Regions from separate parts of the Streptomyces sp. NPDC001068 genome, predicted to be linked through region 1. Evidence: riboswitches for the same ligand, from Rfam matches in the RefSeq annotation. Region 1 holds a riboswitch; each other region holds the start of a gene.

Evidence for each region. A riboswitch is a leader RNA that binds a small molecule or an ion and turns the genes downstream of it on or off. The one in region 1 is predicted to bind cyclic di-AMP.
Region 2: another riboswitch for cyclic di-AMP. It lies ahead of ACFY3I_RS08250 (NlpC/P60 family protein); the one in region 1 lies ahead of ACFY3I_RS27500 (transglycosylase SLT domain-containing protein).
Region 3: another riboswitch for cyclic di-AMP. It lies ahead of ACFY3I_RS37625 (transglycosylase family protein); the one in region 1 lies ahead of ACFY3I_RS27500 (transglycosylase SLT domain-containing protein).
Region 4: another riboswitch for cyclic di-AMP. It lies ahead of ACFY3I_RS33650 (C40 family peptidase); the one in region 1 lies ahead of ACFY3I_RS27500 (transglycosylase SLT domain-containing protein).

What each region holds. Positions count from the first base shown of each region.
Region 1 covers NZ_JBIAYD010000010.1:156,013-163,583, reverse strand. Annotated here, with positions in the region: gene ACFY3I_RS27510 (outer membrane lipoprotein carrier protein LolA) at 1-994, opposite strand, end outside; gene ACFY3I_RS27505 (polyprenyl synthetase family protein) at 1,402-2,409, opposite strand; cyclic di-AMP (ydaO/yuaA leader) riboswitch at 3,136-3,326, shown strand; gene ACFY3I_RS27500 (transglycosylase SLT domain-containing protein) at 3,332-3,829, shown strand; gene ACFY3I_RS27495 (HAD family hydrolase) at 3,868-4,674, opposite strand; gene ACFY3I_RS27490 (ATP-grasp domain-containing protein) at 4,807-6,051, opposite strand; gene fahA (fumarylacetoacetase) at 6,327-7,544, shown strand.
Region 2 covers NZ_JBIAYD010000002.1:701,128-708,698, forward strand. Annotated here, with positions in the region: gene ACFY3I_RS08240 (lipoprotein) at 129-770, shown strand; gene ACFY3I_RS08245 (DUF1996 domain-containing protein) at 841-2,772, opposite strand; cyclic di-AMP (ydaO/yuaA leader) riboswitch at 3,118-3,292, shown strand; gene ACFY3I_RS08250 (NlpC/P60 family protein) at 3,301-5,631, shown strand; gene ACFY3I_RS08255 (NAD-dependent epimerase/dehydratase family protein) at 5,699-6,757, opposite strand; gene ACFY3I_RS08260 (FAD-dependent oxidoreductase) at 7,017-7,571, shown strand, end outside.
Region 3 covers NZ_JBIAYD010000017.1:38,320-45,890, forward strand. Annotated here, with positions in the region: gene ACFY3I_RS37615 (cytochrome P450) at 1-737, shown strand, start outside; gene ACFY3I_RS37620 (transglycosylase family protein) at 924-1,931, shown strand; cyclic di-AMP (ydaO/yuaA leader) riboswitch at 2,131-2,302, shown strand; gene ACFY3I_RS37625 (transglycosylase family protein) at 2,306-2,980, shown strand; gene eno (phosphopyruvate hydratase) at 3,313-4,599, shown strand; gene ACFY3I_RS37635 (septum formation initiator family protein) at 4,735-5,211, shown strand; gene ACFY3I_RS37640 (DUF501 domain-containing protein) at 5,241-5,765, shown strand; gene ACFY3I_RS37645 (exopolyphosphatase) at 5,820-6,812, shown strand; gene ACFY3I_RS37650 (NAD(P)/FAD-dependent oxidoreductase) at 7,288-7,571, shown strand, end outside.
Region 4 covers NZ_JBIAYD010000013.1:186,389-193,959, reverse strand. Annotated here, with positions in the region: gene ACFY3I_RS33660 (ATP-dependent Clp protease proteolytic subunit) at 134-769, shown strand; gene ACFY3I_RS33655 (hypothetical protein) at 777-1,085, shown strand; cyclic di-AMP (ydaO/yuaA leader) riboswitch at 1,417-1,630, shown strand; gene ACFY3I_RS33650 (C40 family peptidase) at 1,634-2,107, shown strand; gene ACFY3I_RS33645 (ATP-binding protein) at 2,151-2,609, opposite strand; gene ACFY3I_RS33640 (helix-turn-helix domain-containing protein) at 2,822-3,682, shown strand; gene ACFY3I_RS33635 (DUF397 domain-containing protein) at 3,692-3,919, shown strand; gene ACFY3I_RS33630 (8-amino-7-oxononanoate synthase) at 3,980-5,107, opposite strand; gene bioB (biotin synthase BioB) at 5,272-6,504, shown strand; gene ACFY3I_RS33620 (adenosylmethionine--8-amino-7-oxononanoate transaminase) at 6,497-7,571, shown strand, end outside.

The DNA of each region.
Region 1 (7,571 bases):
AGCCGTTCTTGCCGAGCTCCTCGGGGGTGCCGTGGCCGGGCGCCCTGGTGATCCGGTCGCCCTTGTCGTCCTTCTCCGCGCCGTTCGCCTTGTGCGCCTTGTCGAGGCTGTCGTCCTCGGTGACCTTGGCGCCCTTGGGCGGGGTGAAGTCGAAGGTCGAGGCGGCCGGCCGGGCGAAGCTGACCTGGGTGTACCCGGCGTCGATCACGGCCGCGCCGCCGCTCGACGGGGTCAGCGTGAACTTCAGCGGGGTGCCGGTCTTCGCGTCCACCGCGATGCTGATCGCGCCGACCGTCGTGCCGGACTGCTTCGGCTTGACGACCAGCCGGTAGGCGTCACGGCCGGCGACCTGGGCGGTGCCGTCGACCTTCACCGAGGTGGTGTCGTCGACCGACTTGAGGACCTCGTCGGCGAAGTCCTTGGGCGTGGCCGGGGCTTCGTTCCGGCCGGCCTTGCCGGAGTCGGAGTCGGCGTCCGTGGAGTGGTAGACCTCGTTGGACTTGCTGTCGTAGCCCCACACATCGGTGCCGTTGTGGATGAGGCTGTACTCGGCGCCGCTCTCCAGCAGCGACACCTTCTGCTTCTCGGGGCCGTCGGCGGCCACGCGCAGCGTGTGCGTGCCGGAGGCGAGTTCGGTGAGCTTGGTCGACGGGTCGGCGGACGAGCCGTCGCCGCCCTGGGCCGCGCCGGACAGCAGGCCGTTCTCCAGGCCGCCGAGGTCGGGCAGGCCGAGGTCGGTGCTGATCTTCACGGTGCCGGACAGCTGCTGCACGTCCGAGTTGGCGATCTTGTTGATGAGTTCCTGTGCCGTGATCTTCGGCAGGTCGGGGTCGCCGGAGTCGGCGAGTGCCGGTACCAGGCCGATCGTGGCCGCGGCCACCCCCATGACCGCGACCGGGACGACGTAGCGCGTGGCCTTGCGCCGCCGCTCGGCGCGCAGCTCGTCGTCGGCCTGCGCGGCCCCCGTGCTGTCCTCGGTTCCGTACGGTGCCATGTGTGCCTTACCTCCGTCGTCGGCGGCGGCTGTGCTCGCACGTTTCCCACCCTGAGCCGCCATTCTCACCCGAATCGGTGAGTGGTGGTGATTTCCGTGGTCTCCATCTCACCAAATCCGCGCGTCTCAAGCGTCAGACCCGGGAGCCAACTCCGCGTACGACTGCGGTATGACACAAGGGCGGAGGCGCCTCCCCGACCCGTAGGGGTCGTGCGGGGAAGACACCTCCGGTCACTTTCCGTCACGTACTCCGTTCGCTCCGCGCTGCCGCACGAACGGGCGGCCGGCCGGGGGGCGCTGACGACGGCACGACGGCGCTCGCGACGCAGGGGCCGGCCCGCGTGGCGCCGCCGGCGGCGTTCCGGCACAGGATCTCGGCAGTACGACCCGCGCCACACGCGGCGGAGCTAACCCGCCCGGTGCACCACCGCGTCGCACAGCTCCAGGAGTGCCGCCTTGGCGTCGCACTCCACCAGCGGCGCCAGGGCGGCCCGGGCCTCCTCCGCGTACCGGACCGTGTCCCGGCGCGCCTGCTCCAGGGCCGGGTGCGCCCGCAGCGCCGTCAGGGCCTCCGCGTGCCGCGCGTCGTCCGTGAGGTCGGAGTCCAGCAGCTCGCACAGGGCGAGGTCCTCGGCCAGCCCCAGTCGCGCCGCCCGCTCCCGCAGCCGCAGCACCGGAAGCGTGGGGACGCCCTCGCGCAGATCGGTCCCCGGGGTCTTGCCGGACTCGTGGGAGTCGGAGGCGATGTCCAGGACGTCGTCGGCGAGCTGGAAGGCGACGCCGAGACGCTCGCCGTACTGGGTGAGGACGTCCACGACCGTCTCGTCGGCGCCGGACATCATCGCGCCGAAGCGGCAGGAGACCGCCACCAGCGAGCCGGTCTTGCCGCCCAGCACGTCGAGGTAGTGGTCGACCGGGTCACGCCCGTCGGAGGGACCCGCCGTCTCCAGGATCTGGCCCGTCACCAACCGTTCGAACGCGAGGGCCTGGACCCGCACCGCCTCGGGTCCGAGATCGGCGAGGATCTGCGAGGCACGGGCGAAGAGGAAGTCACCGGTCAGGACGGCGACGGAGTTGCCCCAGCGGGTGTTGGCGCTGTCGACCCCGCGCCGTACGGCCGCCTCGTCCATGACGTCGTCGTGGTACAGCGTGGCGAGATGGGTCAGTTCGACCACCACGGCCGACGGCACGACGCCCGGCGCGTACGGGTCACCGAACTGCGCGGCCAGCATCACCAGCAGTGGCCGGAACCGCTTCCCGCCGGCCCGCACGAGGTGCTGCGCGGCCTCCGTGATGAACGGGACCTCACTTTTGGTGGCTTCTAGCAAGCCCTCCTCGACAGCCGTCAATCCGGCCTGGACATCGGCTTCCAGAGCCTGGTCCCGCACGCTCAGCCCGAACGGCCCGACGGTCACGAGGGGTCTCCTGTCTGCTGGTGTCCACTGGTGATTACGCGGTTTGTCGATAGGTCGCTGCCAGCACTCAAGTCAGCGTATCCGGTCAGGTTTCGATCACCGAGGGCGCCCACCGTTACACCCCGGGCACTATCGGATCACGACCACTATGTCTTTGATCAGGCGATACGACTGAACATCCGATGACTTAGACCGAAGTGTGCGCACTTGCCCCGAACCGGGAGGCCGAGCCGCGCTCCGATGGACATCACCTGCCCGGAGGTACCCCCTCCGCCACCCGTCGAAGCCGGCCGACCCCTCGCGCGCCGCCCGTCGCATGCGATTCCGTCTTATAGGGCAATTCAGACAATTCTCGGAATTGCCTGTGGTGCGCGCCACTCCGCCGATCCGGGCGAGGCAATCCATACAAATGGCGGCGCGGACCTATTCCCCCGAGCCTCGGAAAGGGGCCTGCAAAGAATCCCTCTTGTCCGATTCGCCGCAATTGCCACTTCGTGAAGTGGGTCACGTGGCCCGGAGTGCCACAAAGCGGGCAAGACACCCCTTCCGCCCTTTCCCCGTAGGCGAGTTGATGCTTGGCAACAGCAAAGGATCAAGCACCTCATACGCCTCAGATCAAGGTCAATGGGTGTGTTGTGTGAATCAGGTGCTTGTTTCGGACATGTGCTCTCGCATACGTTCCGGCTCACCGGGTGGACGCCGAATCCTGCCGCCGCCCGTCGTGCCCCATCAAACGAGTCCATTCGCACGGCAGGAGCGGGGGAACCAGGTAAGTCGCCCGACCGGGCGGCCGACGTCACCGACGGAGGTCGTACCGGAACGGCCAGGGGTGAAGTCGCCTCGCCGCAGGGCGGGACGACCGGGCACTCCCCGAGCCCGAACCCGACAGCTCACCCCGCAGGCGACGGAGAGGAACCACGACATGTCTGCTGACGCTCAGCACCGCCGTCCCCGCCGTAACCGCATGGTCCGCAGCTTCACCTTCGCCACCATCGTCGGTACCGGTGTCGCCGTTCTCGCCCTCCCGCTCATCGGGGCGACCACGGCCTCCGCCGCCACTTCCAGCAGCTCCACCGCCTCGAAGACTCTCGCCGGATACCCGAACAACCTCGACGGCTGGATCCGCGAGTCCCTCGCGATCATGGCCGAAATGAAGATCCCGGGTACGTACGACGGCATCTACCGCAACGTGATGCGTGAGTCCTCCGGCAACCCGCAGGCCATCAACCTCTGGGACTCCAACGCGGTCGCCGGCATCCCCTCCAAGGGGCTGCTCCAGGTGATCGACCCGACGTTCAAGACCTACCACGTGGCCGGCACGTCCTTCGACGTCTACGACCCGGTCGCGAACATCACCGCCGCCTGCAACTACGCGGCCGCGCGGTACGGCTCCATCGACAACGTGCACGGCGCGTACTGACCGCACCGCACCGCAGTGCGCGGTACCGCACCGCACCATCAGTGAAAGAGTCTTTCGAGGACGACGGCGATGCCGTCGTCCTCGTTCGACGAGGTGATCTCGTCGGCGACCGCCTTGAGTTCGGGGTGGGCGTTGGCCATGGCCACCCCGTAGGCCGCCCAGTCGAACATGGGGATGTCGTTGGGCATGTCGCCGAAGGCGATGGCCTGTTCGGCACTCAGCCCCAGGTGGTCGGCGGCCAGAGCCAGCCCGGTCGCCTTGGTAACCCCGCACGGCTGCAGCTCGACCGTCCCCGGCCCCGACATGGTGACCGTCGCCAGCGACCCCACCACCGCGCGCGCGGTCGCCGCCAGTTCGTCGTCGGACAGGGTGTGGTGGCGCAGCAGCACCTTGCTGATGGGCTCGCACCACAGGTCGTCGCGTCCGCCGACGCGAAGCGCCGGCAGCGTGGGGTGGGGCATCCGGTAGCCGGGCTCGATGAGCGTGAGCCCGTCCACGCCGTCCTGGTCGACCGCCGCGTACACCTGCCCCACCTCGGCCTCGATCTTCCCGAGGGCGGTCTCCGCCAGCTCCCGGTCCAGGGTGACCGACCACAGCAGCCGGTCCGCGCCCGCGTCGTACAACTGGGCGCCCTGCCCGCAGACCGCGAGTCCCCTGCAGCCGAGGTCGTCCAGCAGGGGGCGCACTCTCGGCGCGGGCCGACCGGTCACCACCAGATGCCGGGCTCCCGAGCGGCCGGCCCGTGCGATGGCGGCGAGCGACCGTTCCGAGAGGGTGTCGTCGGCGCGCAGCAGCGTGCCGTCCAGGTCGGTGGCGATCAGTGCGTACGGGGTGGGTGCGACCATGATCAGAGAATACGGACAGCGCGCCCCTGAGACTCACTGTGCGTTTCGGCCTCAAATGGCTTCCGCCGTGGCGGTGTTGCCGGACCGGGGGCCGGCGTGGGCGCGAGGGCCCGCGCGGGCCCGGCGCGGTGCCTACTTCGCGGAGGTGCCGGAGCCCCGGCGGTTGGTGCGCCAGAGCTGATAGAGGTGCTTCGCGCCCGGGCGCACGAAGCGGGCGAGCATCGTGACGAACGGCAGCGGGTCGTCTCCGGCGAACCAGGCCAGCTCGGTGCCGCTCGGCCGGCCGGGCGCGTGCGGTGTCGTGTACCCGCTGCGGCGATAGGCGAGGAGGGCGGGTACGTCGATGTTCTCCACGACGTACCGGTGGCCGGCGCGCTGCTCCCCCTCCGGGACCCGCCGCCCGGTCAGGTCCAGGTGCATGGCACGGACCACGTCCACGCCCGACTCGCTCTCGAAGAGCCGGAACTGGGCGCCCATGCGCGGGTTGAAGTCGAGCAGCTTGTACCGCCCGTCGCGGCGGTCGAAACGCAGGTCCAGGTCGATGACGCCGGTGAAGCCGATCTGTTTGATGAAACGCGCGGCGAGGTCGGCGAGTTCCGGGTTGTCGACGACGTACGCGTTGGCCGTCATGCCCGCGTGCGGCGGCCACGAGCGCACCTTGACGCCGGTGAACAGGGCGCCCGGGTTCGAGTCGGCGTCGAAGTAGGCGTGCACGATCCAGTCCTCGGCGTCCTCCCTCGGCAGGTACTCCTGGAGGATGACACCCGGACGGGTGCCCCACGCACGCGCGAGAGTGAGGAGTCCCTCGGGGGTGGCAATCCTCGTCGTGCCGTTGACGGCGGGCCGGCTGCGCCGGACGAACGCCTCGCGGTTCTTCGCGACGACGGGGAACCGGGCCTTCTCCGCGAAGTCGACGATGTCGTCGTAGGACTGCGGAAAGGCGGCGGCCGGACTGGGGATCCCGTGTTCCAGGCACAGTTCGTGCAGCCCCTGCTTGCTGGCGAGCCGGCGTGGCAGCGCCGGCTCCACCCGGGGGAAGAGGAAACGGTCGCCGAGCGCGTCCTGGTGTTCGGCGATCAGGACCGCGGCCTCCTCGTCGGTCGGGATCAGCACGGTCGGACGTCCGATGCGGCGGCCGACGCGCAGCAGTCCCTCGACCAGGTGGTCCGGTTCCTCGGCACCCGTGGTCGGCCACACGAACGCCCGTTCGAGGTAGCGGGAGGAGGCCGCGGGCGTGTAGGCGTCCTCCGTGATCGCGTACATGGGAACGCCAAGGCGGCCCAGACTGCGTATCGCGCCGACCCCGCCGTGATGCAGCGGATAGTCGCCGAACTTGACGATCAGGCCCGGCACGTCGCGGTCCGCGTCGAGCGGCATGCCGACGGAATTCCTGGCCACGGGTCCCCCCACGTGTCCCCCCTACGGACCGGACCCATCCCGGCCGTGTCCCCCAAAGGACGCTAAGCCGGAATTGAACCCTCCGACAAGGCTTATCGGGACATTGCGAACTCTTTAGACACTGCCACGACAGCCAACTCACACGTAACGTGTGGCGCGACCACATGGACTGCCGCCCGATGCCACAGCGACGTCACCACACAGTCGGCCCGGCGCGGCACGGATGAGAGCGAGGCAGCCACCCCATGCCCCCCTTGCCCCCCTTCGAGGTCCCCGAGGGTGACCCCTTCGGCCCGCACAACCTTCCGTACGGCGTGTTCTCGACCCCCGAGAGCACGGAACGGAGGGTTGGCGTCCGCCTCGGCGACCACGTACTCGACGCCGGTGCCGCGGCTCTCGCGCTCGGCTCCCCCTACGCCACGCTCCTGGCCCGCCCGACCCTCAACCCGCTGCTGGCCGCCGGCCGCACCACCTGGTCGGACGTACGGCGCGCCCTGACCGCCTGGGTGACCGTGCCCGCGCACCGCGAGGTACTCGAGCCGCTCTTCCACCCGCTGCCGGCGGTGGCCCTGCACCTCCCCTTCGAGGTCGCCGACTACGTCGACTTCTACGCCTCCGAGAACCACGCCCGCAACGCCGGCCGCATCTTCCGCCCCGACGCCCCCGAACCCCTCACCCCCAACTGGAAGCACCTGCCCATCGGCTACCACGGCCGCGCGGGCACGGTCGTGGTGTCGGGAACGGACGTCGTACGGCCCTCCGGCCAGCGCAAGGCGTCGCCGGACCCCGCGGAGGCACCGGTGTTCGGGCCCTCGGCCCGGCTGGACATCGAGGCCGAGGTCGGCTTCGTGGTCGGCGCACCGTCGCCGCAGGGCCGTCCGGTGGCACTGGGCGACTTCCGCGAGCACGTGTTCGGGCTCACGCTCCTCAACGACTGGTCGGCGCGCGACATCCAGGCCTGGGAGTACGTCCCGCTCGGCCCGTTCCTCGGCAAGTCCTTCGCCACCTCGGTCTCGGCGTGGATCACCCCGCTGGACGCGCTGGAGGACGCCCGCGTCGCACCGCCCCGGCGGACGCACCCGCTGCTGCCGTACCTGGACGACGCCGCCGAGGAACCCGCGGGATACGACCTGCGGATGTCGATCGCGATCAACGGTCAGGTGGTGTCCGAGCCGCCGTTCTCCACCATGTACTGGACCGCCGCCCAGCAACTCGCCCACCTGACCGTCAACGGCGCCTCGCTGCGCACCGGTGACCTCTACGGCTCCGGCACGGTGAGCGGCACGGAACCCGCTCAGCGCGGCTCGCTGCTGGAACTCACCTGGAACGGCCGGGACCCGCTCGACCTCCCGGACGGCAAGCGGACCTACCTGGAGGACGGCGACGAGGTGACGATGTCGGCGTGGGCGCCGGGGCCGGGCGGCAGCCGGGTGGGACTCGGGGAGGTCAGCGGGCGGATCGTGGCGGCTTGAGGCGCGGGGGCGGTCGGCACGCCTCGG
Region 2 (7,571 bases), on a different contig from region 1:
CCGCACGGGCGGGGTCCGGTCGTCAGGGGAGGCGGTGCCGATGAGCGGCTCGCCCGGGGAAAGGGCGCTCAGCCCTGTCGTGGCCCTCGATTACAGTGATCCGCCGGACGCCGAAGGGGAGGCATCGGGTGGGGACCCTGGGGAGAACGGCCGTACCGCTCGCACTGGCGGCGGGGCTGCTGGCGGGGTGTGGAGCGTCGGTACGCGCGAGTGACGTGACGGAGTCGGGGCGGGCGTCCTCGGGCGCGGCGCGGAGCGGGGGGACGGTCGGCGCCGCCGGTTCCGGCTGCACGCTGCCGGTCACCTTCGACACCGCCCGCGGCTGGCGGGCGGAGGCCGTCGAGGGCCCGGCCGGGGCCGCCTCCGACGCCCCGGGCGGCGACCTGGCGGAGAGCCTGCTGCGCCAGGGCCCGGTGACCCTGGTCTGCGAGATAGACGCCAAGCCCGCCGGGGCCATCGGGTTCCTGCGGGTGTCGACCGGAAAGCCGGGCCGCGCGGACGCCGGCGCGGTGCTCAGGGCCTTCGTGGCCGCTCAGGCCCACACCGGCGGCGCGCGGTACCGGACCTTCACGTCCGGGGGCCTCGCCGGGGTGCGGGTCGACTACGTCTCCACGAGCGGGCTGTCGGCGGAGAGCAAGCGGGAGTCCGCGCTGGCCGTGGTCACGCCGGACGGGCCCGTCGTCCTGCACCTGGGCGGCCTCGACAGCGAGGAGCACGACGAGATGCTCCCCGCGTTCGAACTCGCCCGGCGGACGCTGCGCACCGCCTGACCCGGGAACGGCGGGTCGGGCGGGCTCGCGTCTCCGCCGGGCCGGGCCCGGCGGAGACGCGACGCGTGCGTCAGGACGACCGCCACCTGGTGCGCCACAGCAGCACGAACCCGGCGGCCAGCAGCAGTCCGCCGAAGACGGCCGGCCACAGGTGGGCGCCCGTCTCGGCGAGATCGCCCTGGACGGCCTGCGGCTCCGTCTGGGGCACGGTGGACGGGGACTCCTGGCCCGCCGGAGCGGCGCCGGCCGCCGTCGCCGTGTCGGCCGGGGCCACGGTCTCGGGCCGGTCGGTCGGCCGGCTGATGACGCCGCCTCCGGTGCCCGAGGACTTCTTGGGCGAAGCGCTCGCGTAGACGTGCGGCAGACCGGTGCCGCCGGAGTCGGTCTTCGTGGCGGACGGCTCCGCCGGGGGCTCGGAGGGCTCGGCGCCCCCGGTCTCGGCTGGCGGTTCGGCCGGGGCCGCCGTGTCGCTCGGTTCGGTGACCGGGCTCGCGGTGTCCGACGGCGGGTCCTGCGGGCTCGCCGACTCGGACGGGTCGGGCTCGGCGCTCTGCGACGGCGGCTGCTCGCCGGCCCCGGCCCCGCAGGTGCGGCCGGAGTTGATGCAGTCGACCATCTTCCGCATCAGGTCCTCGTCGAAGACGTTGATGAAGTCGCCGTGGTCGGTCACCGGCTTGTGGAGCTGCTCGGGGAACGAGTCCACCGCGAACAGCGGGACCGTACGGCCGCCGTCCTGAAGGCTCGGCGCGTCCACGGCGTAGACGATGCGCTGCACCAGCTGCGGGATGGCCTGGAAGCCGTTCGGGCAGCTGCCGTCGGCGGCCTCGAACGCCACGTGGGTGCGGTGGTTGGCGCTGTCGATGTTCCGGCCGTCCCAGCAGCTCTGGAACCTGAACGTGCGCACCACGTCACTGCCCTTGGGGCACAGCGGGTACTTGTCCTTGAGCTGCCGGTCCTCGAAACCGGTGCAGCTCCAGGAGGCGTTGGCGTTGGCCGGGCCGTTGACGAAGGACTTGGCGTCACCGGTGATGATGCGCAGCAGCCGCGGCATCTCGGTGACCTTCGAGGTCGGGTTCCCCTCGAAAGTGAGGGTGACCTCCTTCGCCGTCACGATCTGCCCGGCGTTGCCCTCGGTACCGCCGCCCGGCTTGTCGGCGTCCCGCTCCTGCTTGCCGTTCTGCAGCCGCAGCACCGGCCAGTAGTACGTCGACCTGTCGCCCCGGTCCGCACAGCTGGTGTCGGCCTTCGCGAGGTCGTCGTCGCTGGCGAACGCGTTGTTGGACTGGTTGCCGATGTAGTCGTGGAAGTGGTGGGCGCCGTTGGAGACGCCGGGCGCCACGATCACGTTGTCCGAGTTGAACAGGCCGTTGGCGTTGACCCCGCAGCTGGAGGAGAAGGTGCCGGTGGAGCCGCCGGACCGCTCGGCCGGGTTCGCGACGTTGGGCTGCACACCGGTGATGTCGGCGTAGTCGGCGGCGACCGGGCCGTTGCCGCCCTGCCCTCCGACGCCCGTGCCGGCACTCGCGCTCGCGCTCGCACTCGCGCCCTGGCCCGGTGTCTCACCGCCCTGCGGCGAGGCGGACTGGCCGCCGCCCTGGTCCGAGGAGTGCAGCGTGCACGCCGCGAGGTCGTCGAGGCCCTGGGGCCGGTCCCCCTCGCGGTCGATGGCGTCGGCGATGCGCTGGAGGGACTCGGAGCGCTTCTCCTTCAGCGGCTCCAGGATCGTCCGGTCGGCGGCACCGGGGTCCTGCTGGATCGCCGCCGCCGAGTCCTTGAGCTGCTGGTAGGCGGCCACGATCTGCTGGTCCAGTTGCGCGAGTTCACCGTCGACGTCGGCACGGGCCGCGTCGGGCACGTCGGTCAGACGGCTTCCGACGTCGGGGCAGTAGACGGTGGGCGCGGACAGCACCTGAGCGTTGGCGGTCGCTCCGGACTGGTCCGAACCCCCTTCGGTGGCCGAGGCGTAGACGTTCACCGCGACCAGTGTTCCGCCACCGAGCATCAGGGCGACCGCTGCGAAGGTCGCGCGTTGTGCGCCGGTCGGGCGTCTGCGCCTGTTGGGTCTCAAGGTCGTTCCCCTGCGTGTCGTGGTCGGCCGGGCATGGAAATCCCCCCGCCTGATACGCGGCGCGGCGCCTCCGTGTTCAACCACCCCACGAATTCACGGTGTTCTCATAGGAAGCAGCCCGTGGGACCGCCCGCGGCAGCGCCCCCCGCCGTCGAGCACTACGACGAACATCACAATTACGTATCGGACATTAGCCACTCCAACCTTCACACGAGTGACACAAGTTGGCTAAGTTGACGGGCAGGCCGTTCGGCTCCCCCCGGCGAATCCCGCCGGGCCGCGCGGCCTCCGCCCAATCCGGTGCCCAACGGGGCCTCCCGGAGCCGGGGACCCAACGGAACCACTGGGGTGAATCGGCCGACCGCCTTCTCAGGCAGGGGCCGTAGGGCATGCCTTCCGGATCGACCCGCCCGAACCCGACAGCTAACCCGGTCGGCGGAGTACGGAAGGAGCACGACCCCCATGGCGCCCGAGAGCCGTGACGAGGTTCGACAGCGGATCGACAACCTCTACGACCAGGCCGAGAACGCCACCGGGAACTACAACGCCACGCGCGCGATGAACGGGGGCTCGCGGTCCCGCGGTGTCCCGCTGTTCAAGCGGCCCCGGCGTGACGACCCGGGCCTCGAGAGCATCGCGCGGGAGTGGTTCGACACGGCACGCTCACGGCTCGGGCCGAGCGTCCCCGCTGCGCTGCCGGCCGACCGGCAGCCCGCCCGCCCCGGACCACGCCGGCCCGTCAGCCCGATGGCGGCCGACCTGCTCGGCCAGGTGGAGGGCTCCGGCCCGTCCCGGCCTGAGCTGACCGCGGGACCCTCCGCGAACAGTGACATCGAGGTCGTCCGCGAGCCGGCGGCGCGCCCCGGGCGGGAACTGACGGCCGGGTCCCCCGCGGCCCTGCCGCCCGGCTCGTCCGACGCGCCCAGGGCACTGCCCGCCGCCGCGCCGCGGCGCGCCACGCCCGGCACGTCCAAGACCAGGAGCCAGCTGAAGATCGCCAAGGCGCGGGAGCTGCTGTCGCAGCGCACCGGACAGCGGGCGGTCGCGGCGCTCGAACCGGCCGCGCCCGCCCAGGCCCCGCAGGCGGCACCGGTCGCCCAGGCCCTCTGGACCACGCCCGAGGCCCGGGTCCCGGCGCGGCGGCCGGCTCCCGCCGGGGCGCCGGGACGATACGGCGACACCGGAGCGTCGCCGGAGACGGCCGTGACGGACACCGGGGGCATCCCGATCGTGTCCCCGACGGACACCGGCACCTTCCGGATCATCACCCCGGGCAGCGCACCGTCCCGGCTTCCGGCGGCCCCGCCCGGTTTCCGGGTCATGACGCCGGGCGGCACCGGCGACGTGCCGGCCGCGCCCGCCATGGACACCGCTCCGCCCCCCACCGCGACCCTCGGCGACACCGGTTCCTTCCGGGTCATGACGCCGGGCGCCACCGGCACGTTCCCGATGCCGGACGACACGGGTGCCTTCCCGGCCGCGACCCCGGCGAACACGGAGGCCTTCCCGGCCGGGGTCCCCGCGGACACGGCTGCATTCCAAGCCACGGCCTCCGCGGACATGGGCCCCTTCCAGACCATGGCCCCGGCCGACATGGGTGCCTTCCAGACCATGGCCCCCACCGACATGGGCGCCTTCCAGACCATGGCCCCCACCGACATGGGCGCCTTCCAGACCATGGCCCCCACCGACATGGGCGCCTTCCAGGTCTCCGCGCCCCTCCCGGGCCTGATGGACAACGGCGCGTTCCCGGTCATGGCGCCGGACGCGGCGGCCGCCCATCTCGGGGCGCCGGCGTTCACCGCGGAGGCGCCGTACACCGCCGGCGGCTACGGCATGGCGGCCGGGACCATGGCGGCCCCGGCCGCTCAGGTCCCCGCCGGGCCGGCCGCGTACATGGCGGCTCCCGCCATGCCGTCGGGCGCCATGCCGTCGGCCGCCATGCCGTCGGCCGGTTTCGGCACCGAGGCCTTCCCCGCGGCTCCCGCGGTCGACCTGGGCGCCTACGCGGCCGGAACGCAGCCCACAGCCGCCGGTTACGCCGCCGCCGCGCCCATGCCCGCGGCGGTGACGGACCCGCCGTGGGCGATGCTGGCGACTCCCGCCGCGGTGCCCGAGCCCCCCGTTGCGATGGCCACGGCCGCCGCGATGGCACAGGCCCCGTTCCCCACCGCGGCCGTGCCCACCGTGCCCCCGGCCGTGGCCGCTCCCTTCCCCACCGCGTCGGTCGCGACCGCTCCCCCGGTGGCCGCCCCGTTCCCCACGGCGGCCGTCCCCACCGCTCCCCCGGTGTTCACCGCGCCCGTCCCGACGGTGCCGCTCGTGGCCGCCGCGCCGGTCCCGGCCATGCCCGAGGCGGCCCCCGCGACCGCCTTCGCGCCCGGCGCCGTCACCGACACGGGTTCGCTCCTCGTGCCCGGTGCGGCGGCCGAGCCCGGCAAGGCCATGAAGGCGCTGGAGTTCGCCCGGGCGCAGATCGGGCGGCCCTGCGTCTGGGGTGCGACCGGTCCGGAGTCGTACGACTGCTCCAGCCTCGCCCAGGCGGCCTGGCGCGCCGCGGGGGTGTCGCTGCCGCGCGGCGCGGCCGACCAGGCCTTCGCCGGCACCCCGATGACGCTGGCCGCCATCGAACCGGGTGACCTGGTCCTCTTCTTCGACAACGACAGTCACGTCGGCGTCTACGCGGGCAACGGCATGATGGTTCACGCGCCCAGCCCGGGGGCGTCCATACGCGAGGAGTCGATCTACAACGCCGGTGAGTCGGCCATCCACCGGGTGGTCCGCCCGGCCTGACTCCGGTCGCCGGGGCCAAATCCCGGGTCCGGGTCCCGGGGTCGGCCGCCCGGGTCGGCCGCCGGGGTCAGGCCCTCCGTCGCCGCGAGCGCCAGCTCTCGTGGTGGTCCAGGAGGGTCTGCTCGACGGGCCGGTAGGTGAGGCCCAGTTCGCGGACGCCCCGGCTGTTGTCGACGCGGAAGCGGATGCCGAGGTGCTTGCGTATGTAGTCCTGGGTGAGGCCGAAGGACGGCCCGAGGATCCGTACCGGCCAGTGCGGGAGCGCGGTGCGCGGCAGCCGCGGGTCCCAGGGGTGGCGGGTACGGATGATCCGGGACATCTCGAGGAAGGACGTCATCGTCTCGTTGGCCACGATGTACCGGCCGCCCGCCGCCGGGTGCTCCGCCGCCGCGATGTGCGCGTCGGCCACGTCGCGGACGTCCGCGGTGGTGAAGCTGAAGTCCGGGGCGCCGTAGCAGAAGTACCCCCTGAACAGCTCGTCCAGCAGGAACAGGCTGCCGGACCGGGACGCTGGGGTGATCGAGGGGCCCAGCACCAGGCCGGGGTTGACGGTGACCAGACGCCAGCGGTCCTGGGCCGCCGCGGCGTCCCGGGCGGCGCGCTCCGCGGCCGTCTTGGCGTAGTGGTAGGGGTTGCCGGCCGCCGTGCTGGTGGTGTTGAAGTACTCCTCCGTGAGGATCCCTCCGGCCATCTCGCGGACGTCGCGGTAGTCGCCGAAGATCGTGCCCACGGTGGAGGTGAGGACCACCGTCGCCACGTCCGGGACGCGGTCGACACTCGCGAGCACGTTGCGGGTGCCGAGCACCGCCGGGTCCACCACGTCCCGCCGGCCGTCCTTGATCCGCTCGGGCATCAGGAACGGCGAGGCGACGTGGAAGACGGTCGCGCAGCCGCGGAACGCCTCGTCGAAGGACCCGTCCTTCAGCAGGTCGGCCTCGAACAGGGCGAGCCGGCCGGGGAAGGCCTCCTGGAGCTCCCACAGGGGCCGTACCCTGGCGGCGTCGGAGGCGTCGCGGACGGTCGCGTGGACCCGTCGGTCCCGCTCCAGCAGCCTGCGCACCAGGTGGCTGCCGACGAATCCGGTGCCGCCGGTCACCGCGACGGCCGTCTCCCCGCGTGCGTCCACGAACCCACCCCTCGCCCTGGCCGCGCCTCGGTGCGCCGCAGGGGACAGGCTGGTGCATGCCCGGGGTGGCCGCCAAGACCGGGACCGGGGTTGTACCGTCTGCCGGGCATAAGCCGGGCCCGGGAGGGGTCATAAGGTCGACTTATGGGGTCATAGACGGGACCCGCGTACTAACTTAGGACTGCCTTAGTTTAGGCTTCCCGTTCGAGATCGATTGTCTTCACTCGATCGATTGTCACCGCTCGAAGGGAACCTGATCATGCCGCGCCCCCTGCGGGTAGCCATCGTCGGAGCCGGCCCGGCCGGGATCTACGCCGCCGACGCCCTGCTCAAGTCCGAGGTGGCCGCCGAGCCCGGCGTGTCCATCGACCTCTTCGAGCGGATGCCCGCCCCGTTCGGCCTGATCCGTTACGGCGTCGCCCCCGACCACCCGCGCATCAAGGGCATCATCACGGCCCTGCACCAGGTGCTCGACAAGCCGCAGATCCGGCTCTTCGGCAATGTGGACTACCCGTCCGACATCAGCCTCGACGACCTGCGCTCCTTCTACGACGCGGTGATCTTCTCGACCGGCGCGACGGCCGACCGCGAGCTGCGGATACCCGGCATCGAGCTGGACGGCTCCTACGGCGCCGCCGACTTCGTCTCCTGGTACGACGGCCACCCGGACGTCCCGCGCACCTGGCCCCTGGAGGCGGAGAAGGTCGCCGTCCTCGGTGTCGGCAACGTGGCCCTGGACGTGGCCCGCGTCCTCGCCAAGACCGCCGACGAGCTGCTCCCCACCGAGATCCCCCCGAACGTGCACGAGGGTCTG
Region 3 (7,571 bases), on a different contig from region 1:
TGATCCGCCACGGGGGAGGACCACGGGGCGGGGTGGCGCGCTCCGTGAAGAAGATGCGCGGATACCTGGCCGAGCTGATCCACCGCAAGCGGGAGGCGCTGTCCGCCGAGCCGGTCCCCGGCGAGGACCTCATCTCGGGGCTCATCCGCGCGTCCGACCACGGTGAGCACCTCACCGAGAACGAGGCCGCGGCGATGGCCTTCATCCTGCTGTTCGCCGGATTCGAGACGACGGTCAACCTCATCGGGAACGGCACGTACGCCCTGCTGACCCACCCGGAACAGCGCCGCCGCCTGCAGGTCTCGCTGGCCGCCGGCGAGCGCGGCCTGCTGGAGACCGGTGTGGAGGAACTCCTGCGCTACGACGGGCCGGTGGAGCTGGCCACCTGGCGGTTCGCCACCGAGTCGCTCGACATCGGCGGGCAGCGGGTCGCCTCCGGCGACCCGGTCCTCGTCGTACTGGCCGCCGCGGACCGGGACCCGGAGCGGTTCGGCGAGCCGGACACGCTCGATCTGGCACGGCGGGACAATCCGCATCTCGGGTACGGCCACGGCATCCACTACTGCCTCGGCGCCCCGCTCGCCCGCCTGGAGGGCCAGAGCGCGCTGGGCACCCTCCTCACCCGTCTCCCCGACCTCCAACTGGCGGTTGGCGAGGGTGAGTTGCGCTGGCGTGGCGGGCTCATCATGCGCGGCCTGCGCACGCTTCCCGTGACGTTCACCCCCGGCGCGCGATGAGCCCGCCGGCGCGGCCGGCCCCTCCCACGGGGCAAAGATGACGAGCGTTCAACTATGTGATCTTCACGTGATCTGCGCGGCACTAACTTGTGACAAGTGATCGTCTGCCTATACGTTCACCCATCAGTGCGGCGCGCCGGCAGGACCCGTCGCGCCGGTCACCGCTGTCGCTCGAAAGGTCTCCGCATGCTCTCCGGGAACGGTCGTCACCGTCGCCCCCGTCAGGCTCCGGCTCTCCTCGTCGCGGCCGGCGTGACCGGCTCGGCCATCGCCATTCCGCTCCTCGGCGCGGCGAGCGCCAGCGCGGCCGACGGAAACACCTGGGACCGGGTGGCCGAATGCGAGAGCGGCGGCTCCTGGAGCATGGACGCGGGCACCGGCTACTACGGCGGCCTGCAGATGTCCCAGGAGGACTGGGACCACTACGGCGGCCAGGAGTACGCCGGCACGCCGGACCAGGCGAGCCGTTCGCAGCAGATCGCCGTCGCCGAGAAGATCCTCGCCGACCAGGGCACCAAGCCCTGGCGGACCTGTGCCCTGCTCGCCGGGCTGTCCTCGGACGACGCCTCGGTGAACGTCGACACGGGCCTCGACGGATCGGACGACGTGTCCGGCTCCTCCGATTCCTCCTCGGGACTGTCGAATTCGACCACTTCGTCCGGTTCGTTGGACTCCGGCTCCTCCGGCTCCTCCAGCACCTCGGACGACAGCTCGGGTGACACGGACTCCGGCTCCGCCACCCCGTCTCCGAGCGCGAGCGACGACTCCGGCAAGGACTCCGCCGCGGGTTCCACGAAGAAGGACAAGTCGGAATCCAAGGCGTCTGATACCGCAAAGGCCAGCGAGAGCCCCGTAGTGCCCGAATCCGACGACTCGGACAATTCGTGGCAGACGGGCAGCTCTTGGGATCTGGTCGACACCGGAGCCGTCACCGGCGGCGGCAAGCACCGCGGCACCTCGGCGGACGAAAACGTGACAAACGGTCAGAGTGCCGCCTCCGCCGGCCGGCATGCCTCGCCGGGTGCGGGCACGTACACCGTCCGGGACGGCGACACGCTCGCCTCCATCGCCGACTCCCTTGGCCTGGACGGCGGGTGGCGCGCGCTGTATGCCGCCAACAAGGCGGACATCGGTGCCGACGCGGATGACATCGCCCCCGGTCAGACCCTGAAACTCAGTGGCGAAACGGACTGATGGCGACAGGGGCGGACCCCTCAACTCGCCCTGCTTGGACGGTAAATGTCCGATTTGGGGAAAGTGTGGGATGAGTCTCAGAAGCCCTGATCATCTTTGAAATTCACCTGATCGCCTGTTTACGGTCGAGGCCGCTCGTCACCACGAGCCCCGGCCGCCGCAACGCCGAGTCCTGCCAGTGGCCACCCGGGAACAGTCGTCGCGTCAAGCGCCGTAGGCAGGAGCGGGGGACCCAAGGTAGGTGCCGGGACCGGTGGTTGAGACCGCCGTGTCCGGCTCGGGGTGAAGCCGCGCACCGTGAGGTGCGCGGCCGGGCAACTCATTCGGCCCGAACCCGACAGCTCACCTCGCAGGCGTCGGTGAGGGGATCCTCCATGCTGTTTTCCGGCAAGGGCAAGCACCGTCGTCCGTCCATGGCCACCCGTGCCGCCGCGCTCGCCGGCGTCACCGGTGTCGCCATCGCCGCTCCGCTGATGGCCTCGGGCACCGCCTCCGCCGCCACCGCCTCCGAGTGGGACGCCGTCGCCCAGTGCGAGTCCGGTGGCAACTGGGCCATCAACACCGGCAACGGCTACTTCGGCGGGCTGCAGTTCTCCGCCTCCACCTGGGCCGCGTACGGCGGCACGCAGTACGCCGCGCAGGCCAACCAGGCGAGCAAGGCGCAGCAGATCGAGATCGCCGAGAAGGTCCTCGCCGCGCAGGGCAAGGGTGCCTGGCCGGTCTGCGGCACGGGTCTGTCCGGCGCCTCCACCGGGGGCTCCGGCTCCAGCGGCTCGTCGAGCAGCGGCACCGCCACCCGCTCGAGCGACACCCGGACCGCCTCCCGCTCCGCCGAGCGTCCGGCCGCCAAGAAGACGGTCACCACCCCGACCGGCAAGAAGGTCAAGAAGGGCGACGGCGAGTACAAGGTCGTCAAGGGCGACTCGCTCAGCACGATCGCCGTGAAGCACAAGGTCAAGGGCGGCTGGCAGGCGCTGTTCAAGCTGAACAAGGACATCGTCGACGACGCCGACTTCATCTACCCGGGCCAGCAGCTGCACCTGAAGTAGAACCCGGCTGCACCGCAGCCCCCGCGCAACCGTGGCCCGTCCGGCGGGAGCCACGTGAGGACCACCCCCGTCCCCCCACGGAACCCCGCTCCGGTGCGTTTTCCCCCGTACGCACCGGAGCGGGGTTCCTCTTCGTGACCCGCTCTTCTTCCGTTCTTCATCGGACCCCCCTTTGTTCCGCACATGAACAATGAGTACCGTCTGTGTGTCCACGGGCCGGTCGGTCGGCCGGCTGACGGGCCCGGGGCGGATAGGCTCTAGTCGCAAGGCTGAGCAAGGGCCGACAAGGCCCGCGTGCGCCCGCACAACCAGCGTCACATCCCAAGAAGGAGATGCTCGTGCCGTCCATCGACGTCGTCGTAGCCCGGGAAATCCTGGACTCCCGAGGCAACCCCACGGTCGAGGTCGAGGTCGGCCTCGACGACGGCAGCACGGGTCGTGCCGCCGTTCCCTCCGGCGCCTCCACCGGCGCCTTCGAGGCCATCGAGCTCCGTGACGGCGACCCCAACCGCTACCTCGGCAAGGGCGTCGAGAAGGCCGTGCTCGCCGTGATCGAGCAGATCGGCCCGGAGCTCGTCGGCTACGACGCCACCGAGCAGCGCCTGATCGACCAGGCCATGTTCGACCTGGACGCCACCGACAACAAGGGCTCGCTCGGCGCCAACGCCATCCTCGGCGTCTCCCTCGCCGTCGCGCACGCCGCCTCCGAGGCCAGCGACCTGCCGCTGTTCCGCTACCTGGGCGGCCCCAACGCGCACCTGCTGCCCGTGCCGATGATGAACATCCTCAACGGCGGCTCGCACGCGGACTCCAACGTGGACATCCAGGAGTTCATGATCGCCCCGATCGGCGCGGAGTCCTTCTCCGAGGCGCTGCGCTGGGGCGCCGAGGTCTACCACACCCTGAAGAAGGTCCTGAAGAACAAGGGCCTGTCCACCGGTCTCGGCGACGAGGGCGGCTTCGCCCCGAACCTGGAGTCCAACCGCGCCGCGCTCGACCTCATCCTGGAGGCGATCAAGCAGGCCGGTTACGTCCCCGGTGAGCAGATCGCGCTCGCGCTCGACGTCGCCGCGTCCGAGTTCTACAAGGACGGCAAGTACGAGTTCGAGGGCAAGTCCCGCTCGGCCGCCGAGATGACCGAGTACTACGAGGAACTCGTCGCCTCCTACCCGCTGGTCTCCATCGAGGACCCGCTGTTCGAGGACGACTGGGCCGGCTGGAAGGTCCTCACCGACAAGCTCGGTGACAAGGTCCAGATCGTCGGCGACGACCTGTTCGTCACCAACCCGGAGCGCCTGGCCCGCGGCATCGAGGACGGCGCCGCCAACGCCCTGCTGGTGAAGGTGAACCAGATCGGTTCGCTCACCGAGACCCTGGACGCCGTCGAGCTGGCTCAGCGCAACGGCTTCAAGTGCATGATGTCCCACCGCTCCGGCGAGACCGAGGACGTCACCATCGCCGACCTCGCCGTCGCCACCAACTGCGGCCAGATCAAGACCGGCGCCCCGGCCCGCTCCGAGCGCGTCGCCAAGTACAACCAGCTGCTGCGCATCGAGGAGATCCTCGACGACGCCGCGGTGTACGCCGGCCGCAGCGCCTTCCCGCGCTTCAAGGGCTGACCCGCGCGGGGCCACCGATCCGTCAGGGGTCGCTGACCCGTTAAGGGTCAAGGCTGCGCCAGTCGTACGTACGTCCCCGTACCGGTCCCGTACCGTGTGCGGGGACGTACGCGCGTGTGAACGGGAGGCGGGGACATGGCCGTGAGGGACCGGGACCGGTTCTCCACCGCGACCAGGCTGAAGCTGCTCGGCGAGCAGACGGCGGCCCGGGTCTACCGCTCCCAGACCAAACGGCAGGCCCGCCGCTCCCGGCTCACCGGCCGTGCCGCGCTGCTCGCGATCGTGCTGTGCACGATGATCGTCGCGCTCGCCTACCCGATGCGGCAGTACGTCTCCCAGCGCGCCGAGATCTCCGACCTGCAACGTCAGCAGCAGCGGGCCCGGCAGCGGGTCGAGCAGCTGCGGGACGTCAAGGCGCGGTGGCAGGACGACGCGTACGCCGAGCAGCAGATCCGGCTGCGGCTGCACTACGTGATGCCGGGGGAGACGGGCTACATCGTCATCGACCCCAATGCCGCCAAGCAGGCACACGCCTACCTCGGGGCGGCCGACCGGCCCTGGTACGCGAACGTCTGGGACGGCGTCGACAAGTCCGACGCGTCCGACCAGTGAACCGACAGAAAGCCACGCAGAACACAGTCATGCAAACGCCTCCGCCCTCCACTCCGCGCACCGAGCCGACCGACGCCGACGTCGAGGCCTTCAAGCAGCAGCTCGGGCGGCCACCGCGCGGGCTGCGGGCGATCGCGCACCGCTGCCTGTGCGGGCAGCCGGACGTCGTGGAGACCGCGCCGCGGCTGCCGGACGGCACGCCGTTCCCGACGCTGTACTACCTCACGTGCCCGAAGGCGGCCTCCGCCATCGGCACCCTGGAGGCCAACGGCGTGATGAAGGAGATGACGGCCCGGCTGGAGAGCGATCCGGAGCTGGCGGCGGCGTACCGGGCCGCGCACGAGGACTACATCCGGCGCCGGGACGAGATCGAGGAGCTGACGGGCTTCCCGAGCGCCGGCGGGATGCCGGACCGGGTGAAGTGCCTGCACGTGCTGGTGGCCCACTCGCTGGCCGCGGGACCAGGTGTGAACCCGCTGGGCGACGAGGCGATCGCCATGCTGCCCGAGTGGTGGGCCAAGGGGGCGTGCGTGGTGCCCTCCGCCGACGGCTGACCGTCGCCGCCCGGTCCGCCACAAGGTCACCTACAGAGTGAGGAAACACCAGCCATGACCCGCGTCGCCGCGATCGATTGCGGTACCAACTCCATCCGGCTGCTCGTCGCCGACGCCGACCCGGAGACGGGTGAACTCGTCGACCTGGACCGGCGGATGGTGATCGTACGGCTCGGGCAGGGGGTCGACCGGACCGGACGGCTCGCGCCGGAGGCGCTGGAGCGGACCTTCGCCGCCTGCCGGGAGTACGCGGCGGTCATCAAGGAGTACGGCGCCGAGCGGCTGCGGTTCGTGGCCACCTCCGCCTCCCGGGACGCCGAGAACCGGGACGACTTCGTCCGCGGTGTGCTGGACATCCTCGGCGTCGAGCCGGAGGTCATCAGCGGCGACCAGGAGGCCGAGTTCTCCTTCACGGGTGCCACGCGGGAGCTGGCGGGGCAAAACCAAGGGGGCGCGGAGCGCCCTTCGATCGAGGGTGGTGGGCGACGGGTGGGCGACCTCGACAGGCCGTTCCTCGTCGTGGACATCGGCGGCGGCTCCACCGAGTTCGTCGTCGGGGACGGGCAGGTGCGGGCCGCGCGGTCCGTGGACGTCGGCTGTGTGCGGATGACCGAGCGGCACCTGGTGCACGAGGGGCGGGTCGCCGACCCGCCCTCCGAGGCGGAGATCGCCGCCATGCGGGCGGACATCGAGCACGCCCTGGACCTCGCGGAGCAGACCGTGCCGCTGGGCGAGGCGCGCACCCTGGTCGGTCTGGCCGGCTCCGTCACCACCCTCTCCGCGATCCACCAGGACCTGCCGGAGTACGACTCCGCCGCGATCCACCACTCCCGTATCCCCTACGCCCGGGTCCGGGAGATCACCGAGCGGCTGCTGGGGTCCACCCACGCCGAGCGCGCCGCGATCCCCTCCATGCACCCCGGGCGGGTCGACGTCATCGGCGCCGGGGCCCTCGTACTGCTGTCGATCATGGAGCGGGTGGGCGCCGCGGAGGTCGTGGTGAGCGAACACGACATCCTGGACGGCATCGCCTGGTCCGTCGCCTGATCCTCCGGGCCCCGTTCCGGGCCCGCCGCAGGCCGTCCCACCACCCCTTTCGGGCTCCTCGGATGAGCGCGGGAGGTGGCCGGGTGAGCGGCCGGACGGCCCGTGACACGCCGTGCCACGACACCCCGGCGGAAACCTTCGTGAAGTTCTTCACAAGGAATTCGGTGCAGGTGGGGGGTCCAGGGGTGCCCGTTGGCCCGTTCGGGGGCTCAACGGCCCCGGGCGCGTGCTCAGGAGAGCGTTTCGGGGGTGTTTCCGGAGGTCCTCATGTGGGTGACATCCGGTGCCTGCGCGATGTCTCCGGAAGGCCGGAGCGGCAGCTCACACGGCATTGACAACGGGTCGTATCGGAAGTGGGTTCCCACCGTCGACCATGACCTGGGTCACGTGAGCGGCGGAGTGTAGCACGACCCCTGTAGGACCTTGTGAAGGGGCGCACGAGCGCCCCCCCTGAGGCGGGTGGATACTCGATCCCATGAGCACCACGGAGCGTCCCAGGATCCTCGTAGTAGGCGGTGGGTACGTAGGCCTGTACGCAGCTCGGCGCATCCTCAAGAAGATGCGCTACGGCGAGGCGACCGTCACGGTCGTCGACCCCCGGTCGTACATGACCTACCAGCCCTTCCTCCCCGAAGCCGCCGCCGGCAGCATCTCCCCTCGGCATGTCGTCGTCCCGTTGCGACGCGTGCTGCCGAAGGCGGAGGTCCTCACCGGCCGGGTCACCACCATCGACCAGGACCGCAAGGTCGCCACGATCGC
Region 4 (7,571 bases), on a different contig from region 1:
GCCCCGGACAGCACATCTTGTTCGGCGACAGCGGAATCCCGGCTCGACACCCTCCCAGCGTTCTGTACATCCTGTACGTTCCTTACCGAGAGTTCGGCCGCTGAGACAGCTCAGCCGCGAGGAGGGGTACGCCATGACCCGACCGTCCGCCCGCTACGTCCTGCCCGAGTTCACCGAACGCACCCCCGCCGGGCAGCGCACCCTGGATCCGTACGCGAAGCTGCTGGAGGAGCGGATCGTCTTTCTCGGCACACCCGTCGACGAGACCTCCGCCAACGACGTGACGGCGCAGTTCATGCACCTGGAGCACGCCTCGCCGGACCGGGACATCTCGCTGTACATCAACTCCCCGGGCGGCTCGTTCAGCGCGATGACCGCGATCTACGACACCGTCGGGTACGTCACCTGCGACGTGGAGACGATCTGCCTGGGCCAGGCCGGGGCGTCGGCCGCGGTGCTGCTCGCGGCGGGCACCCCGGGCAAACGGTCCATGCTGCCGGGCGCGCGGATCGTGCTCCGGCAGCCGTCGCTGCCGGAACCGGTACAGGGCCGGCCGAGTGATCTGGCCATCCAGGTGGCGGAGTTGGAGCGGACCCGAGCGCTGCTGGAGGAGATGCTCGTCCGGCACACCGGGCGTACCGCCGCCCAGGTCCACCGGGATCTGGAGCGGGACCTCGTACTGGACGCGCCGGCCGCGCTGGCGTACGGGCTGGTGGACCGCGTCGTGCCCAGCCGCAGGAGCATGCTCGGCCTGCCGGACGCGGGGTGAGCGCCCGATGCCGCTGCCGGAGCTGCCACCGCTGCCCGCGCTGACCCGGGCCGAGGGCGAGCTGATCGACCGCTACCTGGACGTCGTCGACCTGCTGGGCCGGATCAACCCGGCACAGAACGAGGACACCTATCGTGGGCTGCGCGCCGCGCAGGCGCTGGTGCGCGCGGCGGCAGAGCTGCGCGACGCGCTCGCCCTGATGCACGGGCGGGGCGAGTCGGAGCTCCACGGGGACACGCTGGCACGCGCTTTGCGGGTGCTCGACGGTGAGCGCCGGACCGCGCGCGTCGTACTCCCGCCCGACTGCGTACGGTGAGGCCCGCCGAAGTCCGGTGCACCACGTCCACCGGCCGACGGGGCCGGAGTTGAAACGACCCAAAGGGGTTACGGCTGTTCGGCGGAGCGTGGCGTGGTTTTACCTGACCGACGAGACCGCTCAGGATGCGCGCGAGAGAGCGCCCGCGAGGGGCTGCGCCGCAGGTCCGGGGCTACGCAGGCCAGTTGACGAATATTCGAACACACCCCTGTCCACCCGAACGGGTGGGTGGTGAGTAACCCCACAAATAACCGGTTCCGTTGGGATTTTCGGACACACGTAGGTGAAGATCCCTGTCTGACGACAAGCCCCCGCCACAGCGGCGGGGCGATCCGGGCGGACGCCGAGTCCTGCCGCCGCCCGGATGACCGGTCGACGGAAGTGGATCGGCAGGAGTGGAGGACCCGAGCACGACGGGTCGCCGGCACGGTCGAAGTCCGACCGGACCGCGCAGCCCTTGGGGTGAAGCCGTGGAAACACGGCCGGGCAACTTCGCCAGCCCGAATCCGACAGGTCATCCTTCACAGGCGGCTGACGAAGGGTTGCGCATGACTGCGCTCAATCGTGTCCCGTCGCTGATGGCACGGGCCGGCACGGCCTCGGCACTCACCATCGCCGCCGTGGGCGGCTCCATCGTGATCCCCGGTGTCGCCTCCGACGCCTCGGCCGCCACGATGGCGACGAAGGCACTTCAGGTCGCGGCCTCGAAGAAGGGCTCGCCCTACAGGTGGGGTGCCACCGGACCGAACCGGTTCGACTGCTCCGGGCTCACGCTGTACTCGTTCAAGAAGGCGGGCAAGAAGCTCCCGCGTACGGCGGCCCAGCAGTACAACAAGACCCGTCACATCTCGGCCGGCAACCGCAAGGCCGGGGACCTGGTCTTCTTCCACTCGGGCTCCAGCGTGTACCACGTCGGCATCTACGCCGGGAAGGGAAAGATCTGGCACGCCCCGAAGACCGGGGACGTGGTGAAGCTCCAGAAGATCTGGACGCGCAGCGTCTGGTACGGCCGGGTCAGCTGACCCGCCCGGAACCACCCCGCGGCCGGCCGGCAGGAACTCAGGGCTACGGTTCCTGTTGGCCGGCCGCGGTGACCGTGCCGGCCGGGACGGCCCAGGGCAGCTCGATGAAGACGGTCTTCCCGCCCTCCCGGGTGGGACGCACCCGGAGCCTGCCACCGCACTCCGCGGTGAGCCAGCGGATGATGACCATGCCGCGCCCGTTGTCCTGCTGGACCGCGGCCGGGAGTCTCTTGGGGAAGCGCGGGTGGCTGTCCGTGACGCCGATGCGCAGCCGTTCGTCACGGTCGAGGACGAGGTCCACCGTGAAGGTGGGGGACTGCCCGAAGGTGTGCTGCACCGCGTTGGTGGCGAGCTCGGAGACGATGAGGCGGATGGTGTCCGCGGTCTCCGTCCGGGGTGACAGCCCCCATTCCGCGAGGGTGCCAAGCGCGTAGGAACGGGCCGTGGACACCGAGGCGGGATCGCTCGGCAGAGTGATGGATGCTTCCAGGTGGTCTGCCATGGCGACGTCGTCCCTTTCCCACGGGACCGTGGTCCGACACGGTGCGGATGGTTCGAGTACGGTCCCGGACTGGTGCTTCTTCGCCAGACTGCCATTACCGGGGCGGCCAGGGGAGCGATCCACCAAGATATGCATATATCTGTCGCTCGATGCGGTGAACTCTGCGACCTCAGAGCGTATTTGGGTGACCCGGAAGGAGTAAGGAGTAGCCCATGCAGAACGGTCCCGCGGTGCGCCGCCGGAAACTCGGCGCCGAGCTGCGCACACTGCGCACCGGCGCCGGCCTCACGAGCGGCGAGGCCGCCCGCCTGGTGGGCTGGCATCAGTCGAAGGTGAGCCGGATCGAAACCGGCGCCAGTGGTGTGAAACCGGCCGATGTGCGGTTACTCCTCGACGCCTACGGTGTGGCCGAGGAACAACTGCGCGAGTTGCTGCTGGTGTTGGCGGGGTCGGAGGACACCGCCGGGCGGCACCACTGGTGGCACGCCTATCGCGGGGTCCTGCCGCCCACCTATCGCGATTTCATCAGCCTGGAGTCGCAGGCCCGCGCCATGCGCACGCTGGAGACCTCCGTCGTGCCGGGGCTGCTGCAGACCCCGGAGTACGCGCGCGCCGTGACCCGGGCGGCCGTCGACGGGCTCGACGACGAGGCGCTGGACGCCCTCGTGAAGGTGCGTCTGGCCAGGCAGGACGTGCTGCGAAACCATCCGCCGCTGGAGCTGAGCGCGGTGCTGGACGAGGCCGTGCTGCGCCGGGAGGTGGGCGGCCCGGGGGTGATGGCGCGTCAGCTGGAGCGGCTGGCGGCGGCGGCCCGGCTGCCCCAGGTACGGCTCCAGGTGCTGCCGTTCTCGGCCGGAGCGCATATCGGCATCACCGGGCCTTTCGTAATCTTCTCATTTCCGAGCACTTCTGATCTGGACGTGGTTGTTCTCGACCAGTTGACGAGTAGCCTCTACCTCGAACGGAAAGAAGACCTCCAGTCCTACACGGAGGCCTTCAACTCCCTTCAGATGCACGCCCTTTCACCCGAGGACTCGTTGGATTACATCGCCGGGATAGGTGACGGCGCGTAAGGAGGCACCATGACTGCACTGCCTCGGAACGTACCTTCAAGTGCTGATCTGCACGGACTGCGGTGGCTGCGCAGCAGCTACAGCACCGGAGCGAACAACTGCGTGGAGACGGCACGGCCGCGCTCCGGTCGGCTGACCGGACTGCTCGCGGTGCGCGACTCCAAGGATCCGGCCGGACCCGCGCTGCTCTTCTCCCCCGGGAGCTGGGCGGGTTTCGTGTCGGCGCTCACCGGCTGATCGGACCGTGACCGACTCCGTATCCGCATTCCGGTCAGGACCCGGCCGTGTCACGCCGACTCATGGTCGTGTCTGACCGATCACCTGTACAGCGCGTTCGATCTCGGCCCCGGAGAGGTCCGCACGGGCGGTGAGCCTGAGCCGTGACACGCCGTCCGGCACGGACGGCGGACGGAAACAGCCCACGGCCAGGCCTGCCGTACGGCAGTCGGCCGCCCACCGCACGGCCCCCTCCGGGGACGGGGCCCGCACGGAGACCACCGCGGCGTCCGGACGCACCGCTTCCAGGCCCGCGGCGGTCAGCCGTGCGTGCAGTTCCGCGGCCACCGCGCGGGCCCGCCCCGCCCGTTCGGGCTCGCGGCGCAGCAGCCGCAGCGCCGCCAGCGCCGCTCCCGCCGCGGCCGGGGCCAGGCCGGTGTCGAAGATGAAGGTGCGGGCCGCGTTCACCAGATGGTCGATCACCCGGGCCGGACCGAGCACGGCCCCGCCCTGGCTGCCCAGCGACTTGGACAGGGTCACCGTGACCACCACGTCGTCGGCTCCGGCGAGCCCGGCCGCCCGCGGCGCGCCCCGCCCGCCGTCCCCGAGCACCCCGAGCCCGTGCGCGTCGTCCACGAGCAGCCCGGCGCCGTGCTCCCGGCAGGCTTCGGCCAGCGCGGCCAGCGGCGCCGCGTCGCCGTCCACGGAGAACACCGTGTCGCAGACGACGACCGCCGGCCCGTCGTGCGTCCCGAGCGCCTTGCGCACGGCGTCCGGGGCGCAGTGCCCCACGACCTGGGTGGTACCCCGGGCCAGCCGGCAGCCGTCGATGAGCGAGGCGTGGTTGAGGGCGTCGGAGACGATCAGGGAGCCGTGCGGCCCGAGGGTGGTTACGGCGGCCAGGTTGGCCGCGTAGCCGGAGGAGAAGACCAGGGCCGCCTCGAACCCGCAGAATTCGGCCAGCTCGCGCTCCAGCTCGGTGTGGAGCTCGGTGGTACCGGTGACCAGCCGCGAGCCGGTGGAGCCGCCGCCCCAGGTCCGGGCCGCCGCCGCCGCGCCCTCGGTCACCTCGGGGTGGTGCGCGAGGCCCAGGTAGTCGTTGCCCGCCAGATCCAGCAGCGGGGAGTCGGCGGGGCGGGGGCGCAGGGTCCGTACCAGTCCGGCGCGGCGGCGGAGTTCCGCCTGTCCGTCGATCCAGCCGAACGCCATGGCCCCTCCGGTACGTGTGTAGGCGGTGTTTCTTTGTAGGCAGTGGACAGACCCTAGCGGGCTCACCACTCACCCACTGTGTGGCAATACCCACACGTCGAACTGACAGGGTTGTGCAAACTCTCCTTGGCCAGGAGCGGCCCCGTAGTACAGGATCGGCTCTCATGGACCTGCTGAACACGCTGGTGGACAAGGGGCTTCGGCGCGAGCTGCCGACCCGCGAGGAAGCGCTCGCCGTGCTGGCGACCTCCGACGACGACGTGCTCGACGTGGTGGCCGCGGCCGGCAAGGTGCGCCGGCAGTGGTTCGGCCGGCGCGTGAAACTCAACTACCTGGTCAACCTCAAGTCGGGCCTGTGCCCCGAGGACTGCTCCTACTGCTCGCAGCGGCTCGGCTCCACGACCGGGATCCTCAAGTACAGCTGGCTGAAACCCGACGAGGCCTCCAAGGCGGCCGCCGCCGGTCTGGCCGGGGGCGCCAAGCGGGTCTGCCTGGTCGCCAGCGGACGCGGTCCGACCGACCGCGACGTGGACCGGGTGGCCGGCACCATCAAGGCGATCAAGGAGCAGAACGAGGGCGTCGAGGTGTGCGCCTGCCTCGGCCTGCTCTCCGACGGCCAGGCCGAGCGGCTGCGCGCGGCGGGCGCGGACGCCTACAACCACAACCTCAACACGTCCGAGGGAACGTACGGGGAGATCACCACCACGCACACGTACGCCGATCGGGTGGACACGGTCAACAAGGCGCACGCGGCCGGTCTGTCGGCCTGCTCCGGTCTGATCGCCGGGATGGGTGAGACCGACGAGGACCTGGTCGACGTGGTCTTCTCGCTGCGCGAGCTGGACCCGGACTCGGTGCCGGTCAACTTCCTGATCCCGGTCGAGGGCACCCCGCTGGCCAAGGAGTGGAACCTCACCCCGCAGCGCTGCCTGCGGATCCTCGCGATGGTCCGGTTCGTCTGCCCGGACGTCGAGGTCCGGATCGCCGGCGGCCGCGAGGTGCACCTGCGGACCATGCAGCCCCTCGCGCTGCACCTGGCCAACTCGATCTTCCTCGGCGACTACCTGACCACCGAGGGCCAGGCCGGCCAGGCCGACCTGGAGATGATCGCGGACGCCGGGTTCGTGGTCGAGGGCGCCGACGAGGTGACACTGCCGAAGCACCGGGCCGACGTCGCGGCCGGGGGCTGCGGGTCGCATGCCGAGGCCGGGTGCGGGTCCCACGCGGAGGCCGGGTGCGGGTCGCACGCGGAGGCCGAGTGCGGGTCGGGGGTCTGCGGCTCCCACGCGGACGCCGCCGCTCCCGCGGAGGCCGCCGCTCACGTGAACGAGCCGCGCACCGACCTGGTCGCCGTCCGCCGCCGGGGTGCCGGAACGGACCTCGCGCCCAATGCCTGACCTGGGCGTCCCCGAGCTGCTGGAGCTGGACCGGCGGCACGTCTGGCATCCGTACGGACCGATGCCGGGCGTGGCCGAACCGCTGGTCGTGGAGTCGGCGAGCGGGGTCAGACTGCGGCTCGCGGACGGCTCGGGCGAACTGGTCGACGGCATGTCCTCCTGGTGGTCGGCGATCCACGGCTACCGCCACCCGGTGCTCGACGGGGCCGCGCGCGACCAGCTCGGCCGGATGAGCCACGTGATGTTCGGCGGGCTCACCCACGAGCCCGCGGTACGCCTGGCGAAGCTCCTTGTCGACATGTCGCCGGACGGTCTCGAGCACGTCTTCCTCGCCGACTCCGGGTCGGTGTCGGTCGAGGTCGCGGTCAAGATGTGCCTGCAGTACTGGCGTTCGCTCGGCCGTCCCGGCAAGCGGCGCCTGCTGACCTGGCGCGGCGGCTACCACGGCGACACCTGGCAGCCCATGTCGGTGTGCGACCCCGAGGGCGGGATGCACGAACTCTGGTCGGGGGCGCTGCCCCGCCAGGTCTTCGCGGACGCGCCGCCGGCGGAGTACGACGAGTCCTACGCCGACCACCTGCGCTCGCTGATCGAACGGCACGCGGACGAACTGGCCGCGGTGATCGTCGAGCCGGTGGTGCAGGGCGCGGGCGGGATGCGGTTCCACTCCCCCGCCTATCTGCGGGTGCTGCGCGAGGCGTGCGACACACACGGCGTACTGCTGGTGTTCGACGAGATCGCGACCGGTTTCGGCCGTACGGGCACGCTGTTCGCGGCGGACCAGGCGGCCGTCACCCCCGACGTGATGTGCGTGGGCAAGGCGCTGACCGGCGGCTATCTGACGATGGCCGCGACCCTGTGCACGTCCCGGGTGGCCGAGGGCATCTCGCGCGGCGAGGTGCCGGTGCTGGCCCACGGACCGACGTTCATGGGCAACCCTTTGGCCGCGGCGGTGGCCTGCGCCTCGCTCGGGCTGCTGCTGGGCCAGGACTGGCAGGCGGAGGTCAAGCGGATCGAGACGGGCCTGCGGGACGGCCTGGCACCGGCCCGGGAGCTCCCCGGTGTCC